Regions from separate parts of the Arthrobacter sp. U41 genome, predicted to be linked through region 3. Evidence: riboswitches for the same ligand, from Rfam matches in the RefSeq annotation. Region 3 holds a riboswitch; each other region holds the start of a gene.
The links. Region 3 has a riboswitch for S-adenosylmethionine ahead of ASPU41_RS04385 (DUF1737 domain-containing protein). Riboswitches for the same ligand answer to the same signal wherever they lie in the genome.
Positions count from the first base shown of each region.

Region 1: another riboswitch for S-adenosylmethionine. It lies ahead of ASPU41_RS11880 (bifunctional o-acetylhomoserine/o-acetylserine sulfhydrylase); the one in region 3 lies ahead of ASPU41_RS04385 (DUF1737 domain-containing protein).
Region 2: another riboswitch for S-adenosylmethionine. It lies ahead of ASPU41_RS08280 (cobalamin-independent methionine synthase II family protein); the one in region 3 lies ahead of ASPU41_RS04385 (DUF1737 domain-containing protein).
Region 4: another riboswitch for S-adenosylmethionine. It lies ahead of ASPU41_RS19255 (aminotransferase class V-fold PLP-dependent enzyme); the one in region 3 lies ahead of ASPU41_RS04385 (DUF1737 domain-containing protein).

Region 1 covers NZ_CP015732.1:2,608,761-2,615,927, forward strand. Annotated here, with positions in the region: gene ASPU41_RS11850 (glycine C-acetyltransferase) at 1-687, shown strand, start outside; gene ASPU41_RS11855 (NAD(P)/FAD-dependent oxidoreductase) at 758-1,876, shown strand; gene hutI (imidazolonepropionase) at 1,888-3,096, shown strand; gene ASPU41_RS11865 (histidine phosphatase family protein) at 3,100-3,780, opposite strand; gene ASPU41_RS11870 (CPBP family intramembrane glutamic endopeptidase) at 3,846-4,619, shown strand; gene ASPU41_RS11875 (VOC family protein) at 4,780-5,418, opposite strand; SAM riboswitch class IV at 5,633-5,748, shown strand; gene ASPU41_RS11880 (bifunctional o-acetylhomoserine/o-acetylserine sulfhydrylase) at 5,812-7,128, shown strand.
Region 2 covers NZ_CP015732.1:1,771,381-1,778,547, forward strand. Annotated here, with positions in the region: gene ASPU41_RS08260 (TrmH family RNA methyltransferase) at 1-572, shown strand, start outside; gene fbaA (class II fructose-bisphosphate aldolase) at 753-1,772, shown strand; gene ASPU41_RS08270 (DUF3151 domain-containing protein) at 1,776-2,204, shown strand; gene ASPU41_RS08275 (uracil-DNA glycosylase) at 2,353-2,985, opposite strand; gene ASPU41_RS08280 (cobalamin-independent methionine synthase II family protein) at 3,141-4,349, opposite strand; SAM riboswitch class I at 4,361-4,464, opposite strand; gene ASPU41_RS08285 (adenylosuccinate synthase) at 4,761-6,050, shown strand; gene ASPU41_RS22610 (hypothetical protein) at 6,396-6,872, shown strand; gene ASPU41_RS08295 (RNA polymerase sigma factor) at 6,960-7,167, shown strand, end outside.
Region 3 covers NZ_CP015732.1:924,744-931,910, forward strand. Annotated here, with positions in the region: gene cls (cardiolipin synthase) at 1-1,348, opposite strand, end outside; gene ASPU41_RS04380 (aminodeoxychorismate lyase) at 1,442-2,401, shown strand; SAM riboswitch class IV at 2,581-2,695, shown strand; gene ASPU41_RS04385 (DUF1737 domain-containing protein) at 2,709-3,017, shown strand; gene ASPU41_RS04390 (rhodanese-like domain-containing protein) at 3,014-3,433, shown strand; gene ASPU41_RS04395 (O-succinylhomoserine sulfhydrylase) at 3,434-4,642, shown strand; gene ASPU41_RS04400 (glutamate--cysteine ligase 2) at 4,674-5,858, opposite strand; gene ASPU41_RS04405 (UDP-N-acetylglucosamine 1-carboxyvinyltransferase) at 6,025-7,167, opposite strand, start outside.
Region 4 covers NZ_CP015732.1:4,220,950-4,228,116, reverse strand. Annotated here, with positions in the region: gene ASPU41_RS19270 (fluoride efflux transporter FluC) at 1-311, opposite strand, end outside; gene ASPU41_RS19265 (metal-dependent transcriptional regulator) at 341-1,054, opposite strand; gene ASPU41_RS19260 (class I SAM-dependent methyltransferase) at 1,157-1,915, opposite strand; gene ASPU41_RS19255 (aminotransferase class V-fold PLP-dependent enzyme) at 2,010-3,464, opposite strand; SAM riboswitch class IV at 3,499-3,612, opposite strand; gene hisN (histidinol-phosphatase) at 3,725-4,537, opposite strand; gene rsgA (ribosome small subunit-dependent GTPase A) at 4,639-5,754, opposite strand; gene aroA (3-phosphoshikimate 1-carboxyvinyltransferase) at 5,738-7,153, opposite strand; gene ASPU41_RS19235 (DoxX family protein) at 7,161-7,167, opposite strand, start outside.

The DNA of each region.
Region 1 (7,167 bases), 1.7 Mb from region 3:
CAGGAGAACCCCGCCCGCCGCAAGATCATCGTCACCGACGGGGTCTTCTCGATGGACGGTTTCCTCGCCCCGCTGGAAGCGATCTGTGATCTGGCGGAAAAATACGATGCCATGGTCATGGTGGACGACTCCCATGCCGTCGGCTTTATGGGCGCCAGCGGGGCGGGCACCCCGGAGCACGCCGGGGTCTCGGAGCGCGTGGATATCTACACCGGCACCTTCGGCAAGGCCCTGGGCGGGGCCTCCGGCGGCTACGTCTCCGGCCGCCGCGAAGTCGTCGCCATGCTCCGCCAGAAGGCCCGCCCGTACCTGTTCTCCAACTCGCTGGCCCCGGCCATCGTCGCGGCGACACTCACGGCCCTGGACCTCGTGGAGAACTCCGGCGAACTGCGCAGCAGGCTCTTCACCAACGCCGGGCTGTTCCGGAGCCGGATGACCGAGGAGGGCTTCGAGCTGCTCCCGGGCGAGCACGCGATCGTCCCGGTCATGTTCGGCGATGCCGTGATGGCCGCCAAGGTGGCGGATGCCATGCTGCACAACGGCGTCTTCGTCACCGCGTTCAGCTACCCGGTGGTGCCCAGGGGCGCCGCGCGGATCCGCGTCCAGCTCTCCGCGGCGCACAGCGCCGAGGACGTGGAGGCGTGTGTGCAGGCCTTCGTGCGCAGCCGGGCAGCCGTCGGGGGCTAAGCAGGGCCGGATCCGAGGTTGCGGTGCCACAAACGGCGCAGCAACCGTTTCCGTCTGCAAGGATGGGACCATGTCAGCTAATTACGATGTCGTGATTGTCGGCGGCGGTGTCGCCGGCCTGTCCCTTGCCTCAGCCCTCGCCGGGAAGTGCAGCGTCGCCCTGGTGGAGGCCGAGCAGTCCCTGGCCTACCACGCCTCGGCGCGCTCGGCCCGGCAACTGATTCCCAGCTACGGCCCTCCCGTGGTCCAGGAGCTCACCCTCCGGACCCTCGAACTGATCGCCGCCCAGGACGCCGCCCGGGCGGAACACGTGCTCTCACCGCGCAGCTTCATGCTGGTCGGCGACGAGGCCGCCGTCCGGGACAAGGCCAGCGGCCAGATGAAGCCGATCAGCCACGCCGAGGCCGTGGAGCTCTGCCCGGCGCTGCGCCCGGATGCCTTCACCGCCGCCGGCCTGGACACCGGTTCCTTCGCCTGCGACGCGCCCCTGCTGCTCGAGGACCACCGCCGCCGCGCCGAAGCCGGCGGCGTGGATATCATCACCGGCGCCCGCGTCCACTCGGCCCAGCGCCTCGGCTCCGGCTGGGAACTCGGCGCCGGGCAGGAAGGCTTCCAGTCCGCCGTCGTGGTCAACGCCGCCGGCGCCTGGGCCGACGAGCTGGCCGTGCTTAGCGGCGTCGAGAAGGTCCAGTTGCAGCCGTACCGGCGCACCGCGGCGATTGTCGACGTCGACCATCCCCTCCCGGAGAGCAGCCCCATGGTGGCCGCAGCGGACGAGTCGTTCTACTTCCGGCGCGACGGCCAGCAGGTCCTCATCTCGCCCTCCGAGTCCGTGCCGAGCGGACCCGAGGACGCGCAGCCGCACCCGGACGACATCGAGGCACTCGTCGCCCGGCTCAACGCTGTCACCACCCTGGGCATCCGCGGCGTCCGCCAGTCCTGGACCGGGCTGCGGACCGAAGCCGCCGACGGCGTCCCGGTGGTGGGATTCGACGCCGAGGCCCGCGGATTCTTCTGGCTCGCCGGCCAGGGCGGTTACGGCTTCCAGACCTCCTCCGGCATCGCCGAACTGGCTGCCGGACTCATCCTCGCCGGCCAGGGAGCCGCCAATGCCGCTCCACCGGCGGCCGGTCCGGCATCCCGGACAGCGGAGACGCTGGCGGCGACGCGCTGGTCCATCCGGCGCTGAAGAATGGACCCATGAGCACCCTGATCACCAACATCGCCGAGCTGATGACCCAGGACCGGGAACACCGCGTCCTGAAAAACGCGGCGGTGCTGGTCGAGGGTGAACGGATCGCCTGGCTCGGGCCGGCGGCGGACGCGCCGGCCGCCGACGAGTCGGTCGATGCCGGCGGCCGCGCCCTGCTCCCGGGCTGGGTCGATTCCCACACCCACCTCATCTTCGCCGGCGACCGGACCGCCGAGTTCGAGGCCCGGATGGCGGGGCAGAGCTACAGCGCGGGCGGGATCGCCGTGACGACCGGCGCCACCCGGGCCACGGGTGACTTCGACCTCACCCGGCTCGCCATGGGCCGGGTGGCGGAGGCCGTGTCGCAGGGCACCACCTACCTCGAGACCAAGACCGGCTACGGCCTGGACGTCGAAAACGAAGCCCGCAGCGCCCGGATCGCCTCCACGGTGGTTGACGAGGTCACCTACCTCGGCGCCCACCTGGTGCCTGCGGGGATCGAGGCCGAGCAGTACACGGACCTGGTCTGCGGTCCCATGCTCGCCGCCGTGCGGCCGTTCGTGCGCTGGGCCGATGTTTTCTGCGAGCGGGGCGCCTTCACCGAGGAGCAGTCCCGCCGCGTGCTCCAGGCCTGCCGGGATGCCGGGCTGGGCCTGCGCGTGCACGGCAACCAGCTCGGTGAAGGACCCGGAGTCCGGCTGGCGGTGGAATTCGGTGCGGCCAGCGTGGACCACGTGAATTACCTCTCGGCCGCCGACGTCGGTGCCCTCGCGGCCAGCTGGTCCGGCTGGGACGCGGAGTCCGGCACCGGGCGCGGCACCGTGGCCACGTGCCTGCCGGCCTGCGATCTGTCCACCCGCCAGCCGCTGGCACCGGGCCGGGAACTGCTCGACGCCGGCGTGCAGGTGGCGCTGGCCTCCAACTGCAACCCAGGCACCTCCTACACCAGCTCGATGGCGTTCTGCGTCACCACCGCCGTGCTCCAGATGCGCCTCAGCGTCCACGAGGCCGTGCGCGCCGCGACCTACGGCGGCGCCCTGGCCCTGGGCCGGGAGTCCGGGAAGGACGCCGACGGCGAACGCGCCGTCGGCTCGATCGCCGTCGGCCACCGCGCGGACCTGCACCTGCTGAACGCGCCCTCGGCCACCCACCTGGCCTACCGGCCCGGCATCCCGCTCACCCACGCCGTCTGGCGCGCGGGCGTCCGCGCCCGCTGACGGTCAGAAGAACATCGGCGGGGCGTCCAGCACCGTCTCATCGACCCGCCGGTCCTCCCACTGGCTGAACGGCTTGTCCAGCTCGTACTTGCCGTCCAGGGTGCGGTACAGGGTGCGGACCTCGGCGTTGTCCGGGTTGTTCAGGGACTCGAAGTACTCCACGGACCAGTGGAACCAGCGCATGCAGAACAGCCGCATGGTGAGCCCGTGGGTGACAAACAGGGCGTTCGGGGCGTAGCTCGGTTTGGACCAGTGGCGGTGCAGGGTCTCCATGAAGGAGGAGATCCGGTCATAGACATCGGAGCCGGACTCACCTTCGCGGAAGCGGTAGAAGAAGTGGCCGTAGGCGTTGCGGAGTTCCTTCTGGTCCTCGATCTCACCGGCGATCTGGAAGTTGGCCCAGTCCTGCTCCCGGAGCCGCGGCTCCTCGATCACCCGCTCGATCAGCGGGCCGAGGTTGAGCGCCTCAAGCGTCTGGTAGGCACGCAGGTACGGGGAGACATACACACAGACCTGGCGGCCGTCCAGCAGCCGCCGAACCTGCTCGCCGGCGGCCCGCGCCTGCTCCATGCCGAGGTCGGTGAGCGGGATCCGGTAATCGGGCACCCGGTTATAGATCGAGGTGTCGGCGTTGGCGGCGGACTGGCCGTGCCGGATCATGATGATTTTCCCGGGCGCACTCATAAACCCCAAGCATAGGCGGCAACGCCTGTAAGGCAGGGCAAGACAAGACCGGGCAAGATAGGAACATGCTGGTTCCCTCCCGCCGCCGCTTGCGGATAGAAATCTGGATCGTCCTGGGCCTGTCCCTGGGGCAGTCCGCCGTGTATTCGGTCGTTCAGTTGCTGGACAAGATGACCCGGGCGCCGCTGGCGGAGGGGACCTCCACCCTGAACCGTTCGCAAAGCAGCCGCGAATACTTCGACCTCACCTACCAGCTGCTGGATATCGTTTTCGCCCTGGTGCCGGTGGTCCTGGTGATCTATTTCCTGACCGAACACCGGGCGTCCGGAAGCAGCGGCCACGGCGTCAGCGCGTTCCGGAAACTGGGATTCAATTTTGCCCGCCCCGGCAGGGACCTGCTGCAGGGGTTCGGCCTGGCGGCTCTGATCGGCATCCCGTCGCTGGGCCTCTATGCCGCAGGCCGTGCGCTCGGCATCACGACGGCGATTATCCCCAGTGCGCTGGACGCCTACTGGTGGACAGTGCCGGTGCTGGTGCTCTCCGCGATCCGGCACGGGATTGTCGAGGAGGTGATCGTGGTGGGCTACCTGCTGGACCGGCTCGGCAAGTTCGGCTGGAGCCTGCCGCTGGCGATCTTCGCCAGTTCGATGCTGCGCGGCAGCTACCACCTCTACCAGGGCTTCGGGCCGTTCATCGGTAACGCCGTCATGGGCGTTATCTTCGCGCTGGCCTACACCAAAACCCGGCGGGTGATGCCGCTGGTGATCGCCCACTCGGTGCTGGACATCGTGGCCTTCGTGGGCTTCAGCCTCTTCGGCAAGGCCATCGGCCTGGGCTGAATGTGCACAACGCAACGCGGGGTCACTTCGCGCCCATCCGGAGGCTCCGGATGGGCGCGAAGTGACCCCGCGTCGCCTGTATTAGAAGATTTCGGCCGCCATCGGTGGGTGACGTCGTTGGCACCCGCTGATGGCGGCCGAAGTGTGGGGCGGTGGAGTGCTAGATCGTGACGGCGCCGGAGGCCGTCTCGAACGTGACGGAGAGGATACCGGGTGTCCCGCGGGGAGCGAGCCAGTTCACGGCCACGTCTTCGAGCGGCTTTTCGACCGGAACACCGAGCCATTCGGTGACCCGCTCGGCCGAGCCGGCGATCGTGAGGGCGGACATCTTGACGTTGCTCTCGTAGGCCTTCGACGGGTGGAGTTCCGGATCGCCTTCCCACTTGAGCATGTACGGGACCTGGGGATCGGCGATGAGCCCGAGGATGCCGATCTGCTTCCAGACCAGTTCGCGGCCGTCGGGGAACTTGCGGTTGCCGCTGACGGCGGACCGGCCAAGGCGTTCCTCAAACGGGGCCAGGTCGTCCACTTCGACGCACCAGCCCATCCAGCCGCCGCCTGCTTCGGAGCGTGCACGGACGGCCTGGCCGAAGGGTGCCTTGTCCGAGGCCGGGTGGTTCAGGACCTCCACGACCTCGAGGTATTTGTGTCCCGCGAGCGGGATAATCATGTTGCGGGTCCCGAATCTGGGGTGTACTCCGCCCTTCACGGCTTCGACGCCGAGGGCAGACGCAATTCGTTCGGTGGTGGCAGCGAGGCCATCTTGTTCACAGGCGTAAGAGACGTGATCCATGCGCATGCCTTCATCTTGGCACTTTGTGATGGGGCTCTCAGCTTAGGTGCCCCTTACCGTGGTGGGATCTCCGATGTCACGGCCCCGGGACCAGCATCGTTCCTTGTCAACGGCAGTCAACGGGGGACGGCAGGGGCCCCATCGCCCCCGCCGGCCGCCCCACTTCATCTTCGTCACAAAGCTATCCACAGCCATGAACCGGTTCCTAGACTGGGGGCAAGGTCATGAGTGCCAGCACACAGCCCCGGCTTGCTGGCCGGCAACCCTCGTATCGCGGTGGGGTGCCCCGGGTGAGGACCTGGCCGTCCGGCACCCGCCGGAAGGCAAGCGCGGCGCCAGCGCCGGCCCGGGCCAACGAGCCCCGGGTTGCCTGTGCCCGGTATCTCGAGGAGTGTCCCGATGTCCAATGCCTGGTCCTTCGAAACCCGCCAGATCCATGCCGGCCAGGAGCCGGACAGCGCCACCGGCGCCCGCTCGCTGCCGATCTACCAGACGACGTCGTTCGTCTTCCCCAGCGCCGAGAGCGCCGCCAACCGCTTCGCCCTGGCCGAACTGGCTCCCATCTACACCCGGATCGGCAACCCCACCCAGGACGCGGTGGAGCAGCGCGTGGCCAGCCTGGAAGGCGGGCTCGCGGCACTGCTGCTGAGCTCCGGCCAGGCCGCGGAAACCTTCGCGATCCTCAACGTCGCCGAGGCCGGCGACCACGTGGTGGCCAGCCCCAGCCTCTACGGCGGCACCTACAACCTGCTGGCGCATACGCTGAAGAAGTTCGGCATCTCCGTCACCTTCGTGGCGGACCCCGACAACCTGGCACAGTGGCGTGAGGCCGTGCAGCCCAACACCAAGCTGTTCTTCGGCGAGGTCGTCTCGAACCCCCGCCAGGACGTGCTGGACATCGAGGGCATCTCGGCGGTGGCGCACGAGGCCGGGGTCCCGCTGATCGTGGACAACACCCTCTCCACCCCGTACCTGATCCGGCCGATCGAGTGGGGTGCGGACATCGTGGTGCACTCGGCCACGAAGTACCTCGGCGGCCACGGGGCCGCAATCGCGGGTGTGATCGTGGACTCCGGCAACTTCGATTTCGGCAAGGACCCGGCGCGCTTCCCCGGTTTCAACACCCCCGACCCCACCTACAACGGCCTGGTCTACGCCCGGGACCTTGGCGCGGACGGGGCCCTCGGCGCCAACCTCGCCTACATCCTCAAGGCCCGCGTCCAGCTCCTGCGCGACCTCGGATCGGCGGTGTCCCCGTTCAACGCCTTCCTCATCGCCCAGGGCATCGAGACGCTGAGCCTGCGCATGGAGCGGCATGTCGCGAACGCCATCAAGGTCGCCGGATGGCTCGAGGCCAGGGACGACGTCGCATCCGTCGCCTACGCCGGGCTGCCCTCCAGCCCCTGGTACGAGCGCGGACGCAAGTACGGTCCCCAGGGGACCGGCGCCGTCGTTTCCTTCAACATCGCCGGGGGAGCCGAGGCCGGAAAGCGCTTCGTCGACGCCCTTGAACTGCACTCGCACGTGGCGAACATCGGCGACGTGCGCTCCCTCGTCATCCACCCGGCGTCGACCACCCACAGCCAGTTGACGGCCGAACAGCAGACCGTGGCCGGCGTGAACCCCGGCCTCGTGCGGCTCTCCGTGGGCCTGGAGCACATCGATGACATCCTCGCCGACCTTGACGCCGGATTCCGCGCGGCCAAAACCGCCTGAGCGAGCTCCCGGCACCCGGCATCCCCGCCCTTGTGGCGC
Region 2 (7,167 bases), 850 kb from region 3:
AGGATGACCACTGGGACCCGGACCTTCTGGCGGACGGGGACCGCCGCAACGTGCTGGACAAGTACCGCTACTGGAAACACGAGGCGATCGTGGCGGACCTGGACTCGAGGCGCCACAATTTCCATATCGCGATCGAAAACTGGCAGCACGACATGAACATCGGCACCGTGGTGCGCAGCGCCAACGCCTTCCTGGCCAAGGAAGTGCACATCATCGGACGACGCCGGTGGAACCGCCGCGGGGCCATGGTCACCGACCGGTACCAGCACATCCGCCACCACCCGACCGTCGCGGACTTCGTCAGCTGGGCGCAGGGGGAGGGCCTGGCGATCATCGGCATCGACATCTTCCCGGACTCCGTCCCGCTGGAGACCTACGAACTGCCCAAAAACTGTGTGCTGGTGTTCGGCCAGGAAGGCCCGGGACTGTCCCCCGAGGTCCACGAAGCGGCAGTGGACACCTTGTCGATCGAGCAGTTCGGTTCCACCCGCTCGATCAACGCCGCCTCGGCCGCAGCCATCGCGATGCACGCCTGGATCCGCCGCCACGTCTTCAACCAGCTCCCGGGGTAGGTCAGCCGCGGCGCCGCGCCTCCGCCGCGCATCCGAGGCGGCGATGCCGGCGCGAGTATTACAGGTCCCGAGTGACCGGAGACACTGCCCGGCGCAGGAATGGCTAGGATGGTTCCTAGCCGACGAGGTTCACTCCAGGGTCAACCCAGCCCGCAGACGAAATTCACTTTAGGAGTCAGCATGCCCATTGCAACCCCAGAGATCTACTCCGAGATGATCGACCGCGCTAAGACGGGCGGCTTCGCATTCCCGGCCGTCAACGTCACCTCCTCCCAGACCCTTAACGCAGCCCTCCGCGGCTTCGCCGAGGCCGAGTCCGACGGCATCGTCCAGGTCTCCACCGGCGGCGCCGCGTACTGGTCCGGAGCCTCCACCAAGGACATGGTTGCCGGCTCGCTCGGCTTCGCCGCGTTTGCCCGCGAAGTCGCCAAGAACTACGGCGTCAACATCGCCCTGCACACCGACCACTGCCCCAAGGACAAGCTCGAGGGCTTCGTGCTGCCGCTGCTGGCAGCCTCCGAAGCCGAGGTCAAGGCCGGCCGCAACCCGCTCTTCAGCTCCCACATGTGGGACGGCTCGGCCGAGACGCTCCCGGAGAACCTCCGCATCGCCCGGGAACTGCTGGAGCGCACCGCTGCCGCGAAGATGATCCTCGAGGTCGAGATCGGCACCGTCGGCGGCGAGGAAGACGGCGTCGAGAACGCCATCAACGACAAGCTGTACACGACCGTTGAGGACGCCCTGGCCACCATCGAGGCTCTCGGCTCGGGTGAGAACGGCCGCTACATCACGGCGCTGACCTTCGGCAACGTGCACGGCGTCTACAAGCCCGGCGGCGTCAAGCTGCGCCCGGAGATTCTCAAGGACATCCAGGAGCAGGTCGGTGCCAAGATCGGCAAGGCCAACCCGTTCGACCTGGTCTTCCACGGCGGTTCGGGCTCCTCCGAAAAGGAGATCGCCGACGCCGTCTCCTACGGCGTGATCAAAATGAACATCGACACCGACACCCAGTACGCGTACACCCGCCCCGTCGCGGACCACATGTTCCGCAACTACGACGGCGTCCTGAAGGTCGATGGCGAGGTCGGGAACAAGAAGCTGTACGATCCCCGGGTCTGGGGCGCCTCCGCCGAAGCGGGCCTCGCGGCACGCGTCGTCGAGGCTGCCCAGCAGCTCGGCTCGACCGGCAAGACGTTCTAAGGCATGTCGGACGAATTCCGCAAGAACCTGATGGGTCCTGAGCCCACGCTCCTGCCCGCCGAGACCGAGGTCTACGCGGCGCTGGATGCGGGCCAGGAAGCCCTGGACCTGGTGGAAAGCCACCCGACTTCCTCGCTGCTCTGGGCCGTTCTGGCCGAGGAAGCGTGGAAGGAAGGCCGGACCATCGACTCCTACGCTTACTCCCGCGTCGGCTATCACCGCGGCCTGGATTCGCTGCGCCGCAACGGCTGGCGGGGCGTCGGGCCCATCCCGTGGGAGCACGAACCCAACCGCGGCTTCCTGCGTGCCCTGTATTCACTGGGCCGCGCCTCCGCGGCGATCGTCGAGGCTGCGGAGCCGGAGCGGATCGAGAAGTTCCTTCATGACTCCGATCCCACCGCCAAGGCAGCCATCGAAGCCGAGAAGCGCTAACCAGCCACCACCAACATGCAACGCGGGGTCACTTCCGGCCCATTCCAACCCTTGGGACGGGCCGGAAGTGACCCCGCGTTGGGTTTAAACGGCGACGGCGGACGTCCACCGGAAGGTGGGCGTCCGCCGTCGTGTAACGGTGGCGGAACTAGCTGGTCTTGGCGAGGCCGGTGCGGGCCATGGCGTCCGCGTAAACGGTGCCCATTTCGTCGAGGTACTGCTCCTGGCGGGCAGGCGTGCCGGCGAAGGCGCGGCCGCTGAGCGAGCGGACCTTGTAGGTCTTGAGGCCGCGGCGCCAGATCATGGGCACCTCGGTCTTCAGGAGCAGGTTGGCGAGGCGGTTGGCCTCGGTGCCGTGGGCCACAATCACGGAGGCGCGGGGCACCACGGCGAGGAACTTCAGCAGCGGCTTCAGGCCGGCGGAAATCTGGTCCGGCGTGAACTTGCCGTTGGGCTCGCCCGGGACGTACCAGGGGTGAACGTTCCACGGCATTACGTACTCGGGGCGCAGGCCCAGCTTCCACTGGACGCCGAGCAGGCGGGTGGCGGCTTCCTCGTCACCGGCAGTGATGAAACCCGACTCGTCCTCGGTTCCGATGTTGGAGAAGAGGCTGATGATGCGGCACTCGTCCACGTCGTGCATCGGATCCACATACGGGACATTCATGCCAGCTTTGGTTGCCTGCAGCGTGTCGCACAACTCGTTGACGGCCGCGACGCTAGGTTCGTAGCGGCGGCTCAGAAGCTGTTCGCGGGAATTTTCAGTGGCCAAGGCTGTCATATATTGCTGAGTCTCCTGCGGGATTGGTGAAGCTGCCAGACCGTCCGGGGGCACGCCGAATACGGTGTGGTTTGAAAATGTGGTGTGGACCGATTCCTGGTCGATCCTTATTAGTCTATCAAGCCCTGCGAAATGCCGGGTCGGCCGGAGGCCTCCTACCAGAGCCGCGCGGTGGCGCGGCGGGCGCCTTCACCCAGGGATTCCAGCTTGGCAAAGGCGATTTGGGGGTGCACCCGGCCGCCGAGACCGCAGTCTGTGGAGGCAATCACATTTTCCCGGCCCACCAATTGGGCGAAGCGTACGATCCGGTCAGCGACCAGGTCCGGGTGCTCGACGACGTTGGTGGCGTGGGAGACGACGCCGGGGATGATGACTTTTCCGTCCGGGAGCTTAGTGTCCTCCCAGACGCGCCATTCATGCTCGTGGCGGACGTTGGCGGCCTCGAACGAGTAGCCGCCCGCGTTGACCTGCAGGACGGAGTCGATGATGTCCGCGAAGGGGATGTCCGTGGTGTGCGGGCCGTGCCAGGAGCCCCAGCAGACGTGCAGCCGGATCTGTTCCTGGGGGAGGTCGCGCAGGGCCCAGTTTGTGGCCTCGACCCTGAGCTGGATGAACTTGAGGTAGTCGGCCAGGCTCGGTTCCGGGTTGATCTGGTCCCAGCTTTCGGCCAGCGAGGGGTCGTCGAGCTGGACCGTGAGCCCGGCGTCGATGATGGCCTTGTATTCCTCGCGCATGGCGTCGGCGCAGGCGTAGAGGAGCTCCTCGTCCGTCTTGTAGTACTCGTTGGCGACGCGGGCGCAGGAGCCGGGGGACAGGGAGGCCACGAAGCCCTCGGACAGCCCGGCGGCGGCCATCCCGGTCTTGAGGTTGGCGATGTCCGAGCCGACGAGCGCCTGACCGGTGTAGTGCAGCGGGCCCGCGATCTTCGGCTGCGTGACGCTCTTGCGGTGCGCCAGGATCCCGGAGGACGGATCGTTGTAGGCATCGTTGAACTTCTGCCGGTCGCGCCGGTCCGGGAAGGAGGTCAGCACGATGTTCCCGGGGCTTGAGCGGTGCACCGCGGCGTCCGCCCAGCGGTCCACGTCCGTGGGCACGAGCCCGCCGAGCCGGCTGAACGAGTAGTTCCACCAGGCTCCGTAGTCCACCGAGCTGGACATGGTGTGCCCGTATTCGCCGTCGTTGGCGATCTCGATGCCGAGGTCTTTCTGGCGCTGCACGATCTCCACCACGGAGGTTTCCAGCAGGTCCAGGAACTCGGGGGTGATGCCGTCCGCTTCCTTGGCCTCGTTCGCGGCGATGAGCTCGGGGGTGCGGGGCAGCGAACCGGCGTGGGTGGCGCGGATATGGTCGGTGTTCTGGAGCATGGGGTGCTTCCTTTCCATCGGTCCTGGCGGTAGCACCTTTGCCGTCACAGGGCAGTGTCCGGCAGGGTTGCTGCGGCGTCAACGGTTCAGGTCCCTCGGCCGCTCGGGATGGTCAACTCTTACTTAATTCCACCAAGAGACCCCGCGCAAGCCCTGACGCCGATGTTCCCGCAGGCTGGACACCGGTCGCCGGCGCAGCCTGCGGGAAGTCCACCGGGAAGTCCATTGGATGGTCAAATGAGTCGCCGCCACCGCTATCGGCTAAACTTGGGTGGTAAGAGCCCCGGACTCTGGCGTTGATGGTAAGAGCACAGCGGTAGATTCGGGGCATTCTCATGAACGGCGCTGAGCTCCGGTGAACACCCTGGTGAACCACACGGAATTCGGCCCGAACGAATGGGGGAGGATCCCATGCCAGCAATCGTGATCGTCGGAGCCCAATGGGGCGACGAAGGCAAAGGTAAAGCCACTGACCTGCTTGGTGGCCGCGTCGACTACGTCGTCAAGCCCAACGGCGGCAACAATGCCGGGCACACCGTCGTCGTAGGCGGTGAGAAGTATGAGCTCAAGCTCCTTCCGGCCGGCATCCTGAGCCCCAACGCGGTTCCGATTATCGGCAACGGCTGCGTGGTGAACCTCGAGGCGCTGTTCCAGGAGATCGACGGCCTGGAAGCGCGCGGCGCGGACACCTCCAAGCTGCGGGTCTCCGCCAACGCCCACCTCGTGGCGCCCTACCACCAGGTCCTGGACAAGGTCACCGAGCGGTTCCTCGGCAGCCGCGCCATCGGCACCACCGGACGCGGCATCGGCCCGGCCTACATGGACAAGGTGGCCCGCCTCGGCATCCGCGTCCAGGACGTCTTTGACGCCTCCATCCTGCGCCAGAAGGTCGAAGGCTCGCTGCGCCAGAAGAACGAACTCCTGGTCAAGGTCTACAACCGCCGCGACATCGAGGTGGATGAGATCGTGGAGTACTTCCTGTCCTTCGCCGAGCGCCTCCGCCCGCTGGTCATCGACAGCACCTATGTCCTGAACACCGCGCTGGACGAGGGCAAGGTGGTCCTCATGGAGGGCGGCCAGGCCACGTTCCTGGACGTCGACCACGGCACCTACCCCTTCGTGACCTCCTCGAACCCGACCGCCGGCGGCGCCTCCGTGGGCTCGGGCATCGGCCCCACCCGCATCTCGCGCTCCATCGGCATCATCAAGGCGTACACCACCCGCGTGGGCGCAGGTCCTTTCCCCACGGAACTGTTCGACGACATGGGTATGTACCTGCAGAAGACCGGCGGCGAGTTCGGCGTCAACACCGGCCGGCCCCGCCGCTGCGGCTGGTACGACGCCGTGCTGGCGCGGCACGCCTCCCGCGTCAACGGCTTCACGGACTACTTCGTCACCAAGCTGGACGTGCTCACGGGCATCGAGCAGATCCCGGTCTGCGTGGCCTATGACGTCGACGGCGTCCGGCACGACGAAATGCCGATGACCCAGACCGAATTCCACCACGCCAAGCCCATCTTCGAGTACTTCGAAGGCTGGACCGAGGACATCACCGGCGCCCGCACCCTGGACGACCTTCCGGAGAACGCCAAGAACTACGTGCTGGCACTTGAGAAGCTCTCCGGCACGCGCTTCTCGGCGATCGGCGTCGGCCCGGACCGCGACCAGACGATCGTGATCAACGACCTGATCAACGACTGAACCACCAACTGCTGACGCACGACGGCGGCGGGTCACCTGCAAAGGTGGCCCGCCGCCGTTCTCGTTATGGGCTGTTTCGGCCCCCGCGCAGAGCCGGACCAGCCGGGGAAAAGAAACTTCCGCCCGATGCGTAACCTTTCGGGGCACCCCAGCGATTACTCCTTTGTAAGCGCCGCCGGAGGATGGACCCCCACCAGAACCCGGCCGGCCTTCCACTGCAAGTGCAGGCCGGCGCCGCGCCCCCCATGCGGCGCCGACCAGCCTTCCACCGAAAGCGCGGGCTGGTGACAGCCCCGACAGGGCCTCAGCCGGCCTTCACACAAAAACAAAGGATGTACCTTACCTATGAAGAGTGTTAGCACGACCACCAAGATTGCCGTCAGCGCCGCGATTCTCGCCGTCGGAGGATTCTCTGGCATCGGCCTGGCCAACGCGGCCCAGGTTTCGAACACCCAGCAGGCTGAAGTAACCCCCGCCGTCCCGGCAACCCCTGCGGTTCCGGCGACCCCCGAGCTTCCCGCCGAGCCGGCCGTTCCGGCCGTCCCCGCCGTTCCGGCTGCTCCGTCCGTTGACGGCTCCGCCGAGGGCGACGCCAGCGTTGAGGGCACCGAAGGGTCCGCCGAGGGCTCCCTCGAAGCTGATCAGGACGGCGTCTCCGCCGATGGTGCCGCCAACGCCAAGGGCGCTGCCGAGGCCATGGCCCACGCCGACGTGACCGTCGCCGTCCCGGCAGTACCGGGTGCCAAGGGCGAGCCGGCCACCCCGGCCGTGCCGGCCATCCCGGCCCTGCCGTCGGACGAGCTGCCTGAGCTCAACAAGTAGGCATCAACCGCCTCCTTGGAGGCACCCGGGGTGCGGCCGCTAGACTTGCCAGGGCCGCACCCCAGCAGTAACCGGAAGGACAGCCTCTTGGCAGAACAGCTAAGCGATGACGAATTGTCAGCAGCCTTGGCTGGCGAGCCCTCAGGATTTAGCGCTGTCTACACGGTCATTTCGCCCGCGGTGCTCGGATACTTCCGGGCCCGCGGGGTGGAAGACGCCGAGGCACTCACCCAGGACGTCTTTGTCGATATCCTGCCGAAACTGGCCAAGGTCACCGGGGGCCACAGCGGCTTGC
Region 3 (7,167 bases):
GCCGCACGATGTCCTCGCCCAGGAGCATCACCGAGACTTCCAGGTTCAGCGAGAAGGAGCGCATGTCCATGTTGCTGGAGCCCAGCACGGCCACGTCGTTGTCAATGGTGAAGTGCTTGGCGTGCAGCACAAACGGCGCCTGGTACAGGTAGATCCGCACCCCGGCCTCCAGCAGCGCCTCGTAGTAGGACTGCTGGGCGTGGTGGACCAGGAACTGGTCGCCCTTTTCCGAGACGAAGAGTTCGACGTCCACGCCGCGCTGCGCCGCCGTCGTCACCGCATACAGCAGGGAATCATCCGGGACGAAGTAGGGGCTGCAGATCGAGATTTTGCGCTGCGCCGAGTAGATCAGCGTGTTGAAGAGCCGCAGGTTGTTTTCGGTGATGAAGCCGGGGCCGCTGGGCACCACCTGCGCCGTGATGTTGCCGGCGTGCAGTTCGGGCCGGTGCGCGAGCTGGCCTTCCAGGGACTCGTCGGTTTCGCTGAGCCAGTCGGTGGCGAAGACGACGTTGAGCGTGGTGACGATCGGCCCGCGCAGGCACGCCATCAGCTCGACCCATTCGCGGCCCACTTTGCGGTGACGCGGGTTGTTGTAGGAGGGCTCGATCAGGTTCTGCGAACCGGTGAAGGCGACCTCGCCGTCGATCACCATGATCTTGCGGTGGTTGCGCAGGTCCGGCCGGCGCCACTGCCCCTGCAGCGGGTTCAGCGGCAACATGGGCCGCCAGCGGATCTTGCTGGCCTTGAGCCGGGCAATGAGCCTGCGGTAGCCCTTGATGCGCAGCGTCCCCAGGTGGTCGAACAGCAGGCGGACTTCGACGCCGCGCTCTGCGGCTTCCTCCATCGCGGTCAGCAGATCGTCCGTGATGTGGTCCGAGCTCATGATGTAGAACTCCGCGTTGACGAAGGATTCAGCTTCACGGACGGCGGCCGCCATGGCCTTGATCGAGTCCGGGTAACCGGGCAGGAGCTCCACGTGGTTGCCGTCCACCATGGGAAGGGAGCCCAGGGTCTTGTTCAGTTCCGCCGCGGAGGACACCCATTCCGGGCCCTCGTAGCTGCTTTCCAGCATCGCCAGTTCCGAGGCGCCGGCGCGCACCCGGGCGTTCACCGCATCCTGCTGCGACCGGCGCTTGCGGGAGAGCCGGAAATTGCCGAAGAGCAGGAAGAGGACCAGGCCCACGGCCGGAACAAAGAAGATGATCAACAGCCAGGCCATGGCCGTGGTGGGACGGCGGTTTCCGGGGATGATACCGAGGGCCAGCACCCGGATGGCGAGGTCAACCACAGTCAGAATCAGGATCACCCAGGACGGAAGTGTTTCCGCCAGGGAAAATGGCCACAGCACAGGCGAACCCCTCAAGTTCCAGACCCGCGGAATAGTTCCGGAACGGGCAATCTTCAAATCCTATCCCGCGGCCTGCCGCACTAAGCTGAAGCCATGACTTCTCCTGCCCTTCCCGCCCCCGTCCCGGTGCTGGTCTTCCTGGATCCCGCCTTCGACGACGGCCGGCTGGCCGATGCGACCAAGCCGCAGCTGATGGCGACGGACCAGGGCGCCACCCGCGGCGACGGCGTCTTCGAGTCGCTGCTGGCAGTGGGCGGCCAGCCCCGCAAGCTCCAGGCACACCTGGACCGGCTGGCCGGGTCCGCCCGGCTGCTGGAGCTCGACATCCCCGCGGAGGGCGCCTGGCGCCGGGCCATCGCAACGGCGATCAGCGAATACCGGCGCCAGCATGCGCCCAGCGCCGCGGCCGTCAACGACGACGAACTGGTGGTCAAGCTCCTCGTGACCCGCGGCGTCGAGGGGGCGGCCGGGCCCACCTGCTGGGTCCAGGCCTCCGCCCCCGGCCCCACCGGGAGACGCCAGCGCGAGACCGGCGTCGACGTCATCCTGCTGGACCGCGGCTATGACAGCGATGTCGGGGAACGGGCCCCGTGGCTGCTGATGGGCGCCAAGACCCTCTCCTACGCCGTCAACATGGCGGCCCTGCGCTACGCGCACCGCCAGGGCGCGGACGACGTCATCTTCACCTCCGCGGACGGCCGGGTCCTGGAGGGTCCGACGTCGACCGTTCTGCTCGCGCACCTGGAAACCTCCGACGACGGGGCCGGCGGGGTCCGCACCGTCCGCCGGCTCATCACGCCCCAGCTCGACAGCGGGATCCTCCCCGGCACCTCGCAGGGAGCCCTGTTCACTGCGGCCAAGGCCGCCGGCTGGGAGCTGGGCTACGGCCCGCTGGAACCCCATGACCTGTACGACGCCGACGCCGTGTGGCTGATCTCCAGCATCCGGCTGCTGGCGCCCGTCAACCACATCGACGGCAAGGAAATCGGCACGCCGGAGCTGCGCCGGCAACTCACGGCGGAACTGAACGCGCTCTACGCCACCATCGAGTAGTCCCGCCCCGCACCCACCCCAACGCCGACCACAACGCCGACCACAACGCGGGGTCACTTTGCGCCCGTCCGGAGGCCCCGGATGGGCGCTACGTGACCCCGCGTTGCAGTTGGTCCCGTTACCTAACATGACGACGGCGGGTCTGCGGGCCGGCGTCGGAGGTGTTACGTTTTTTGGTGAGTAATGAGAACCGGCGCCAAGCCCTGACTGGCCGGTCGGCAACCCTCCCTTTCGCGGCGGGGTGCCTCAGGTGAATACTCGGCATATCGACCATTCGAGCTGCAAGCGTGAAAGAAGGAGATCCGTCATGCCTGACGCGTCCGCCCCCGCTGTCCCCGGTACAGCACCAGCCCCGTCCCCCGCACTCCACGGGTCCGCCGAGGAGAAACTGGCGTACCGCCTGTTCACCGGCCCCGATGACCGCGCCTTCTGCGAGCGCGTCTCGGCCGCCCTGGCCGACGGCTACGTGCTGCACGGCAGCCCGGCAGCCACATTCAACGGCGGCAGCGTCATCGTGGCCCAGGCCGTCGTGCTGCCGGCGGCAATCGCCAGCGCCGACGCCGCCGTCGCCAACGCCGTGGATGATCTTGAGTTCGACGGCGAGGGCCACGCGTGAGCTACGCCGGGGACCTCACCCCGCAGCAGGCCTGGGCCAAGCTCGAGGACGGCGCCATCCTGGTGGACGTCCGCACCGAGGGCGAATGGGCCCACATCGGCACCCCGGACACCGCCCCCGCAGGCGGGAAACGGAACGATCCGCTCTTCATCCAGTGGAATCTTGCCGGAGGCATCCCCAATTCGCAGTTCGTTGCGCAGCTGAAACAGCAGGCCGCCGGCGCCGAAGGCAACGAGCTGGTGTTCCTGTGCCGTTCGGGTGCCCGTTCCATCGCCGCTGCGGTCGCCGCGACGGAGGCCGGCTACACCTCCTATAACGTCCTCGAAGGTTTCGAAGGCGAACCGGACCGCGACGGCGAGCGCACTGTCAACGGCTGGAAGAACCGCGGCCTTCCCACCCAGTCCGGAAAGCACTAAGTGAGCTTCAACCCTGACGCCGCCGGCTGGAGCGCCGACACCCAGGCTGTCCGCGGCGGACTCGACCGCACCGCTTTCCAGGAAACGTCCGAGCCGATCTTCCTGAACTCCGGCTTCGTCTACGAATCCGCGGCCGCCGCGGAGCGGGCGTTCACCGGCGAGGACGAGCGCTTCGTGTACTCCCGCTACGGCAACCCCTCGGTGGCCACCTTCCAGGAACGGCTCCGGCTGCTCGAAGGCACCGAGGCATGTTTCGCCACCGCCTCGGGGATGTCCGCGGTCTTCACCGCCCTCGGCGCCCTGCTGGCCGCCGGCGACCGTGTGGTCGCGGCCCGTTCACTGTTCGGCTCCTGCTTCGTGATCCTCAACGAAATCCTTCCCCGCTGGGGTGTGGAGACGGTCTTCGTGGACGGCCCGGACCTGGAGCAGTGGCGGTCGGCGCTCTCGGAACCCACGACGGCGGTCTTCTTCGAGTCGCCGTCGAACCCGATGCAGGAAATCGTGGACATCGCGGCCGTGAGCGAACTGGCGCACGCCGCCGGGGCGACGGTCGTCGTCGACAATGTCTTTGCCACTCCCCTGCTGCAGCGCTGCGGGGACTTCGGTGCGGATGTGATCGTGTATTCCGGGACGAAGCACATCGACGGCCAGGGCCGGGTGCTTGGCGGCGCGATCCTGGGCACGAAGGAGTTCATCGGGGGCCCGGTCAAGCAGCTGATGCGCCACACCGGCCCGGCGCTCTCGGCCTTCAACGCGTGGGTGCTGACCAAGGGGCTGGAGACGATGGCCCTGCGGGTGAACCATTCCTCCGCCTCCGCGCTGCGGCTGGCCGGATGGCTTGAGGAGCAGCCCGCTGTCAGCTGGGTCAAGTACCCGCTGCTGCCGTCCCATCCGCAGTTCGAACTGGCCGCGCGGCAGATGAAGGCCGGCGGCACGGTGCTGACCTTCGAGCTCTCCCCGTCGGCCGGGCGTTCGGCGAAGGAAGCGGCCTTCGCGCTGCTGGATGCGCTGCGGATCATCGACATCTCCAACAACCTGGGCGATTCGAAGTCCCTCGTCACCCACCCCGCGACCACGACCCACCGCGCCATGGGGCCCGAGGGGCGCGCGGCGATCGGGCTCAGTGACGGCGTGGTGCGCCTCTCCGTGGGCCTTGAGGACGTCGAGGACCTGATCCGCGACCTCGGCCAGGCGCTCAAGCAGGTCTAGCTAGGGCCGGTCCGGTACGCCGGCTGGGAGGTCAGCCCCGGCGGACCCGGCCCAGGGACGAGCCCTCGTCGGCAGGGTCCCCGATGGCGGCTCCCCGCATGGTCACTTCGACGGCGTGTTCGACGACGGCGGCCAGCCCGCCGGACCGGAACGGTGCCCGTTGCAGCTGCGAACCGGTGCCCTCCGCCAGGATCCGGCCGACGCCCTCACGCACCAGGTCCAGCTCACCCTGTTCCTCCAGCACGGGGGCCAGGAAGTCCACCAGCGCCTGGACCACGTCCGCGGCCGGGGCTGGGGTAAAGGTTCCGAAGTCCAGCAGCTGCCCGCGCAGCCCGCAGTTGCTGGCCTGCCAGGCTGCCATCCGCAGCAGCAGCGTCGGCACCGGGGCGGGATCGATGCCGTCGTTCCATTCCCGGGACGCCGACTCCACCAGCGCCCGCACCAGCACGGCGATCACCGCCGCGTCCTCGGCCCGCAGGCAGACATCGGCGACCCGCACCTCCACGGTGGGATGATGCCGGCACAGCCGCGAGTCGAAATAGATCATCCCCTCGTCCATCAGGACGCCGCTTTCCACCAGCCGGGTCACTACCCTCCGGTACACCGGAAGGCTGCCGAAGATCATCGTCGGACCCGAGCCAGGCCAGCGGTTCCACGCCTGCGTACGGTAGCTTTCGAACCCTGTCTCCGCGCCGTTCCAGTAGGGGGAGTTCGCGCTGAGGGCGATCAGCACGGCGAGCTTGTCCCGGATCCGGTCCATCACCGCCACGCCCTCCTCCGGGGACTCCACGAACGTGTGGACGTGGAGCCCGCAGGTCAGCTGGTTCCGGACCGTGAGCCCGAAGCGCCGCTGCATGGTCACATAGCGCTGCTTCGGCGTCAGGTGCGTGGCGGAGCCGTGCGGCGAGGTGGCGAGGGCGGCGACCCGGCCGCCATGCACCCGGGCGGCGCGGTCGGCGAGGGCCCGGCCCTGCCGGAGCTGGCGGAGCAGTTCGGTGTAGTCCAGGCACGGCCGCGTCTGGGTTTCAATCTGTTCGAGCTTGAGCTCGAAGCTGAAGTCGGAGTCCTCATGGACCTGCTGCCAGGCCGGGTCGGCCGGATCGGCGGCCTGCCCGGACGGGACCAGGCTGGGGATCATGACATCGGCGAGGGCAAGCAGCATCCCGGTCTCGGGATCCACAATGAGCAGTTCTTCCTCCACGCCGAAGGTCCGCATGAATCTATTGTGCGTCAGGTTCCGCCGAAAAGCTCAACAACGCGGGGTCAGATAGCGCCCACGCAGAGCCCCCGGATGGGCGCTATCTGACCCCGCGTTGCCTGAGACGTGCCCAGCGGATTCAGCCGATTCAGCCGATTCAGCGGATTCAGCGGATTCAGCGGATTCAGTCTTGGAAATACTCGATCTTCGCGCCGATAGTGTTGAGCCGCTCGGCCAGATCCTCGTAGCCGCGTTCGATCACGTAGATGTTGCGCAGTTCGGAGACGCCCCGGGCCGCGAGCATCGCCAGCAGCAGGCAGGCCGCGGGGCGGAGTGCCGGCGGGCAGCCGACTTCGGCCGCGCGCCACCTGGTGGGCCCGTTGACGTAGATCCGGTGCGGGTCCAGCAGCTGCACCTGGGCGCCGAGTTTGTTCAGCTCGGTCAGGTAGATCGCGCGGTTGTCGTAGACCCAGTCGTGGATCATCGTCTGGCCGTGGGCATTCGCGGCGATCACCGCGAAGAACGGCAGGTTGTCGATGTTCAGCCCGGGAAAGGGCATGGGGTGGATCTTGTCTTCCGGGGCGCGCAGCTCCGAGGGCTTGGTGGTGACGTCCACCAGCCGGGTGCGCCCGTTGCGGGCCAGGTACTCGCCGGACACTTCGAGCCGCTGGCCCATCTGTTCCAGCGTCGCGAGCTCGATTTCCATGAACTCGATCGGGACGCGGCGGATGGTGACTTCCGAGTTCGTGACGATCCCGGCGGTGATCAGGCTCATCGCCTCGATCGGGTCTTCGGAGGGGAAGTACTCGATGTCGGCGTCGACCGAGGGCCGGCCGGTGATCTTCAGCGTCGTGGTGCCCACACCCTGGATCTCGACGCCGAGCATCTGCAGGTAGAAGCACAGGTCCTGCACCATGTAGTTGGGGCTGGCATTGCGGATGGTCGTGGTGCCGCTGCGGTGGGCGGCGGCCATGATGGCGTTTTCGGTGACGGTGTCGCCGCGTTCGCTGAGCACAAAGGAGCGGTCGCGCCCGTCCGCCGGAGGCGCCTGCACGGCGTAGAAACCGGAATTGGCGTCGACGCTGAGGCCGAACTGGCGCAGCGCCTGCATGTGCGGCTGCACGGTGCGGGTGCCAAGGTCGCAGCCGCCCGCGTAGGGCAACCGGTATTCACCGGCTTCGTCCAGGAGCGGGCCCAGCAGCATGATGACACTGCGGGTCCGGCGGGCGGCCTCAACGTCCATCGAGTCGAGGTCCAGGGCGGCGGGCCGGCGGATCTGCAGATCGGTGGCGTTGAGCCAGGTGCACTCGACGCCGATGCTGGTCAG
Region 4 (7,167 bases), 1.1 Mb from region 3:
ACCACGGCCGAAAAGGTCGTGAAGGAACCCAGCAGCCCGGGACCCAGACCGGCACGCAGCCAGAAGGCGGTCTTCGGCCGTGCGATCCAGACCGTGGTGAGGGCCGCCAGGACAAAGCTGCCCACGATGTTGATCACCAGGGTCGTCCACGGGATGGTGCCGGCGGCCTCGGGGAACACCAGTCCGGCCCCGTAGCGCAGCTCCGTTCCGATCAGGCCGCCAACGGCGACGGCGGCCCACGCCCGCCAGCCTGGCAGCCCGGGCCGGGCCCCGGCAGCCGCCGGTGCTGGTGCCTTGGCCGCGCGCTTCATGCCGCGGCTCCGGTCGGTGCGGGCCGCATTCAGGGCCGCTTGAGGCTGCAGCCGGGATGGGCAGTGTCGCTGTGGACCCAGAGGGCGGACGCGACTTCCTCGGCGAGGTCGAACTCCTGCCGGGTGCCGCCGGAGCCGATCCGCACGACCAGGGCGCCGCCGAAAGGCTTCCGGCCCAGCACCTCGACGTCCGCGTCCAGCCCGATGTCCTCGGCGGAAAGATAGCGCAGCAGTTCGGGGTTCTCGTCGCTGATCCGGGTGATGCGGCCGGTGTGCCCGTCATCGAGCTCACTCATCCGGTGGGCGGCGGGCATCAGCACGGAGCCGTCCGCTGCCGGGATCGGATCACCGTGCGGGTCCCGCACCGGGTTCCCGAGCTTGGCCGCCATGCGTTCGATGAAAGTGTCCGAGACGGCGTGTTCCAGAAGTTCGGCCTCGTCGTGGACCTCGTCCCAGCGGTAGCCGAGTTCCCGGACGAGGAAAGTCTCAATGAGCCGGTGCCGCCGGACCATGGACAACGCCAGCCGGACGCCGTCGGCCGTGAGCCTGATGGCGCTGTAGGGCTGGTGGTCCACGAGTCCCTGGTCCTTGAGCTTGCGGACCATCTCGGAGACCGAGGAGTTGGCCACGCCGAGGCGCTGGGCCAGCTGGGTGGAGGTGATGGGCTTGTCCTGCCACTCCGTGAAGGAGTAGATGACCTTGACGTAATCCTCGATCGAGGAGGAGGGCGGACTGGTCTTCACAGCAACCAGCCTACTATCAGGCGGCGCCGGAGACCGGCAGCCACAGCAGGACGAGGCGGACCGCCACGACCAGGACCACGCTGTCGACGGCGGCGGGCGGGATCAGGCGCGGACTGCCCGCCAGCTCTGCGTCAGGTAGGGGAGCGGGAGGACCTCGCCGGGGCGGTGGCCCAGATGTTCGTGCAGGTACCAGTCGAGGTTGCCCAGCACCTTGGCCCGGGTCGCCTCGCCGGCCGCCAGATAGTAGCTGCGGGACTTCGTCAGCTCCATGATCTCCGCAGTGCGCACCGGATCCTCCCAGCGGGTGAGATGGCTCTCCAGCCCGGTGAATTCCGGACCCAGCGGCGGTTTGAAGTGCGGCTTGTGGACATCGCCGGCATGCATGATCCGCGAGAGCCGGTGCACCCAGGGAACGGACGTGTCCAGCTGATTCCAGATCAGCCCCAGCACGCCGTGGGGGCGGAGGATCCGGGCGATCTCCGTGCTGGCCAGGAGGGGATCGCACCAGTGCCAAGCCTGCGCGACGGTCACGAGGTCGAAAGCTTCGGCGGGCAGCCCGGTGTCCTCGGCGGTACCCTCGACGGCGGTGACGCCCGGCAGTGTCCTGCGCAGCTGTTCCAGCATGTCGGCGGAAGGGTCCACGGCCACCGTGTGCAGGCCGCGTGCCACCAGCAGCGCCGTGAACTTCCCGGTTCCGGCGCCGACGTCCGCGGCGTCCTTCGCGCCGGCGGGAATCAGCCAGTCGGCCGAGTCAGCGGGGTAGCCCGGGCGGACGCGTTCGTAGTGTTCCCCGCCGTCCCGGAAGCTCTGCCCCAGCTTCTGGCGCCGCTCCTGGTGCAGTTTGGGTCCGCCGCGTGCCACGTGCGTTCTCCTTAGGCAGGTCCGGATGGGTACCTTCCGAATTTACCGCACGAAGCACGGGCCGCGTTTCCTTGGCTTTGCCCCCGCCGGGCCATCAGTCCAGCGTGCAGGGCGCGGCGCCGGCGGTGCCGGGTGTGTTGGGAGCCCAGTGCGGGTAGCTGCGGGTGTCGTTGGACGGCACCCAGCGTCCGGCGTCCACCACATAGTCCCAGCCGAGGCCGGTCCGGCGCAGGTCCTGGATTCCGGCGAGCAGCCGCTCGGCGTCCTCCAGCCGGGAACCCAGGCCGAAGCTGGCCCGCAGCGATCCGGAGGGCAGCCCGAGCCGCCGGAGCAGGGGGTGCGCGCAGAAGCGGCCGTCGCGCAGACCGATGCCGTGTTCGGCCGACAGGTAGGCCGCCACCAGGCCCGCGTCGTAGCCCTCCAGCGAGAAGTTGACGACGCCGATTGTGCCGGTGCCCGGCCCGGTGCCTGCGGGCGCATCGAAGGAAGCACTATCCGAGAAGATCTGGTGCACCCTGACGCCGTCGATCCGGGCCAGGCCCTCGACGAGGAAGGACCGGATGGCGTTTTCGTGCGCGTGCCACTGTTCCGCGTCAAGGTCGGCAATCACCTGGGTGGCGCGGGCCAGGGCGGCGGCGCCAAGGACATTGGGGGAACCGCCCTCGTGCCGGGCAGGACCGGTGGTCCAGCTGACCGTGTCGATCCGGGCATCCTGGACGGCTCCGCCGCCGGCCAGGTGCGGTGTGCCGGCGTCGAGCCAGTCGGGACGGCCGACAAGCACTCCGGCGCCGAACGGTGCGTAGAGCTTGTGCCCGGAAAAGGCGAGATAGTCGATGCCGTCCGCCGCGATATTGATCCGCCGATGCGGCGCCAGTTGCGCGGCGTCGACGACGATCCGGGCGCCGAATTCGTGGGCCAGGGCGGCCAGGGCCCGGATCGGCAGGATCTCTCCGGTGACGTTGGAGGCGCCGGTCACGGCGAGCAGGCTGACGCCGCCGTAAGCGAGTTCCCCGCGGAGCAGTTCCAGCGTCGCGGCCAGGGTGGGAGCGGCGATGACGCTGCGGTGCGGCACGCTCTGCCACGGCAGGAGGTTGGCATGGTGTTCGATGTCGAGATAGAGCACCTCGCCGGTGTGGGACCCGTCGGCGACCGGCAGGCAGCCCGCCAGCAGGTTCAGGGAATCGGTGGTGTTCCGGGTGAAAATCACCGAATCGTCCGGGCGGCCGCCGACGAAATCCCGGACAATGCTGCGGGCGTTCTCGTAGACCGAGGTGCTGATCTGGGAGGCATAACCGGCGCCGCGGTGGACACTGGCGTAGTACGGCAGGATCTCGTTGAGGTACGCCGAAACCACGGACAGGGCAGGGGCCGAGGCGCCGTAATCCAGGTTGGCGTAGCGGACGCTGCCGCCCTGAATGAGGGGGGCCTGGATCTCGGCGCCGGTCACCGCGGCCAGGGGCCGGCGGGCGACGGCGAACCTCGCCTCGTGGAGGGTCTGGCCGGCGCCGGACGGCAGTTCGGCAGTGGCAGGAAAAGTGGCAGTCGTCATGGGACCTCGCTCGAAAAGGACCCCACGCACCGGGGATCCGCGCTTGCCGGGTCCGTTCCGGACCGGCCAGGTCGTCACCCGGGGCACCCCACCGCGAATGGAGGGTTGCCGGCCAGCAAACCGGGGTTTAGCGCTGGCACTCGTGACCTGCTTCGAGCCTAGGACATCCGTGCGGGAGCGGAAAAGACAGGGCCCTTATGTGAAGCGCTTTATTACGGCACGGCTCCGGGAGGTGCGGTCGAAACGGCCGCCGCCAGGGCCTAGAGCAGGTCGTCCAGCCCCGGGTTGAGGCGTTTGAGGACCTCCGAGTGCAGGATGGAGTTGGTGGCGAGGGCGTTGCCGCCGAAGGGGCCGTCCTCTCCTTCGAGGGAGGTGAAGCGTCCGCCGGCCTCCGTGACGATCGGAACCAGGGCGGCCATATCGTAGAGGTTCAGTTCAGGCTCGCAGGCGATGTCGACGGCGCCTTCGGCCACGAGGCAGTAGGACCAGAAGTCGCCGTAGGCGCGGGTGCGCCAGACTTCCTCGGTCAGGCCCAGGAACTCATCGAGGTTGCCGCGCTGCTTCCAGCCGCCCAGACTGGAGTAGGACAGCGAGGCGTCCGCGAGCTTGGAGACGTTGGAGACCTTCAGCCGGGTGGCGGCGGCCAGCGACCGACCCATGTAGGCGCCGGCGCCCTTGGCAGCCCACCAGCGTTTCCCCAGTGCCGGGGCGCTCACGACGCCGACGACCGGCTCGCCCTCGTCGACGAGGGCGATCAGCGTGGCCCAGACGGGGACGCCGCGGACGAAGTTCTTGGTCCCGTCGATCGGGTCGATGATCCAGCGGCGGGAGCCGTGGCCGGAACTGCCGAACTCCTCGCCCAGGACGGCGTCGCGCGGCCGGGAGCGGGACAGCTGGCCGCGGATGGCTTCCTCGACGGACTTGTCGGCGTCCGTCACCGGCGTCAGGTCCGGCTTCGTCTCGACCCGAAGGTCGAGTGCCTTGAAGCGGCTCATGGTCTGGGAATCTACGGAATCTGCCAGTACATGGGCAAGGCGCAGGTCATCGTTGTAGCTCGAAGCGGGTTGACTCATGGTTCCAAACTACCGCCAAAGCGGGCGCCCTGGCGGGAGGCCGGGTGGCTGCGCCGCCGGAGGCGGCCCGGCACAGGGCGATCCGCGCCCCGATTGCCCGCTCAGGAGACGGTGCCCAGCTCCTTGACGTCCTGTGCTTCCATCCGCGGGTCCGTCCCCAACAGGCGGCGCAGCGAGCTGAGCCGGGCCGGGCCGGATTCGCCCGCGTGGCCGGCGGCCACCCAGGCGTCCACGCCGCAGTTGACGGCGCTGGAGTCGTGCTTGCAGCCCCGCTCGCAGGCGTCGGTTCCGGGTTCAAGGTCCGGGAAGGAGTGCAGGATCCGGTCGGGGTCCACGTGGGCCAGGCCGAAGGAGCGGATGCCGGGGGTGTCGATGATCCAGCTGCCTGCGGGGGCGTCGTTGACCTTCAGGGCTAGCGCCGAGGATGACGTGTGGCGTCCGCGCCCTGTGACGGCGTTGACACCGCCGGTGGCGCGCTCGGCGCCGGTCAGCGCATTGACCATGGTGGACTTGCCGACGCCGGAATGGCCCAGCATGACGGTGACCTTCCCGTCCAGGTAGGCGCGCAGCTGGGAGACGGCGTCCTTGTCCAGCCGGGCGGACAACCCGTCGTCCGAGCGGGCATCGATGCCGGAGGCTGCGGAGTCCGCCGTCTTGGAGATGATCACGGGGAAGGCGAGGTGCTGGTAATTGGCGAGGAGCTCCGCGGGATCCTTGACGTCGGCCTTGGTGACCAGCAGCAGCGGCTCGATCCCGGCGTCGTACGCGGCCACAAGGGCGCGGTCGATGAACCCGGTCCTGGGCTCCGGATTGGCAGCTGCCACCACGATCACCAGCTGGTCGGCATTGGCGACGACGGCGCGCTCGATCGGGTCCGTGTCATCGGCACTGCGCCGCAGCAGGGTCTTGCGGTCCTGGATCCTGACCAGACGGGCCAGGGTGTCGGGCTCGCCGGTGACATCCCCGACGAGCGAGACAAAGTCGCCGGCCACGACGGGGTTGCGGCGCAGCTCCCGGGCCCGGGCGGCGATGATTTTGCGCTCCTCGGGCGTGCCCTCGGCGACGACGGCGGTGTAGCGTCCCCGGTCAACGGTGATGATCCGCCCGGTCACGGCGTCGTCGTAGCTAGGTCGGTCCTTGGTGCGGGGCCGGGTGCCCTTCTTGTTGGGCCGGATCCGGACGTCGGATTCGTCCCAGGAGTCAGTGCTGCGTGCCACCGGCGGCGTCCTTCTTTGCGGGGATGGCGTCTGCGGGGGCTGCACTTCCGCCGGCGCCCTGGGCGAGCATGGATTCCCACAGCCGCGGGAAGTCCGGCATCGTCTTGGCTGTGGTCGCAATGTCCTCGACCTCGATGCCGGGGACGGCCAGGCCCAGGATGGCACCTGCCGTGGCCATACGGTGGTCGGCGTAGCTGTGGACGACCCCGCCGTGCAGTGGCGCGGGCCGGATGATGAGACCGTCGGAGGTTTCCTCCGCGTCGCCGCCCAGGCGGTTGATCTCCGCCACGAGGGCGGCCAGCCGGTCTGTTTCGTGGCCGCGGAGGTGGGCGATGCCGCCCAGCCGCGAGGGGCCGCTGGCGAGGGCGCAGAGGGCGGCGACCGTGGGGGCGAGTTCGCTGGTCTCGTCGAAGTCCGCGCCCTTGATCTCCGGGCCGCCGGTGACGGTCAGGGTGCCGTCGGTGAGCGTGACGGTGGCACCCATGGTGGTCAGGATGCCGCGCCACAGATCGCCGACCTGGGTGGTCCTGGCCGGCCAATTGGGGATCCGGACCGTGCCGCGGGTGGCCAGCGCCGCTGCGAGGAACGGCCCGGCGTTGGAGAGGTCCTGTTCGATCCTGAGGTCAAAGGCGCGGATGGCCCCGGGGGAGACGACCCAGTGGTTCGGGCGGGAATCGTCCACGGCGACACCGGCGCCGCGGAGCACGGCGACCGTCATGTTGATGTGGTCCAGGCTGGGGACGGGCTTGCCTACGTGCTCGAGGTGCAGTCCCCCCGTGAATCGGGCTCCGGCCAGGAGCAGCGCCGAGACAAACTGCGAGGAAGCACTGGCGTCAATGACGAGGTGGCCGCCCCGGACTTCGCCCGTGCCCTCGACCGCAAACGGCAGCGAGGACGCCGGTCCGCCGCCGGGTGCGCTGACGGCGACGCCCAGCCCGGTCAGCGCCGCGATGATGGGACCCATCGGGCGGTTCCGGGCGTGCGGATCGCCGTCGAACAGTGTTACTCCGCGGCGCAGGGCCGCGACGGGAGGGACGAACCGCATCACCGTCCCGGCCAGCCCGCAATCGACAGCGGACCGCGCCTCCGGGGCATCCAGGCTGATGGGCGTGATGGCCAGGTCAGGGCCGAAGGCGCCGTCGCCCGGAACTTCCGTGATAGTCGCCCCCAGCTGCCGCAGCGCCTCGATCATCAGGGCCGAATCGCGGGAATGCAGGGGGGCACGCAACCGCGAGGGCCCGTCGGCGAGGGCGGCCAGCACCAGGTACCTGTTGGTCAGGGACTTCGATCCCGGAACGGTGACCGTTGCGTCGACGGGCCGAACGGCGAACGGCGCCCGCCAGGGCGGAACGCTGTCGGCCGGAACGGGGCGGGCTGCTGCGGGGGTGGCGCCTGTCATTGTTGTCTTAGGCT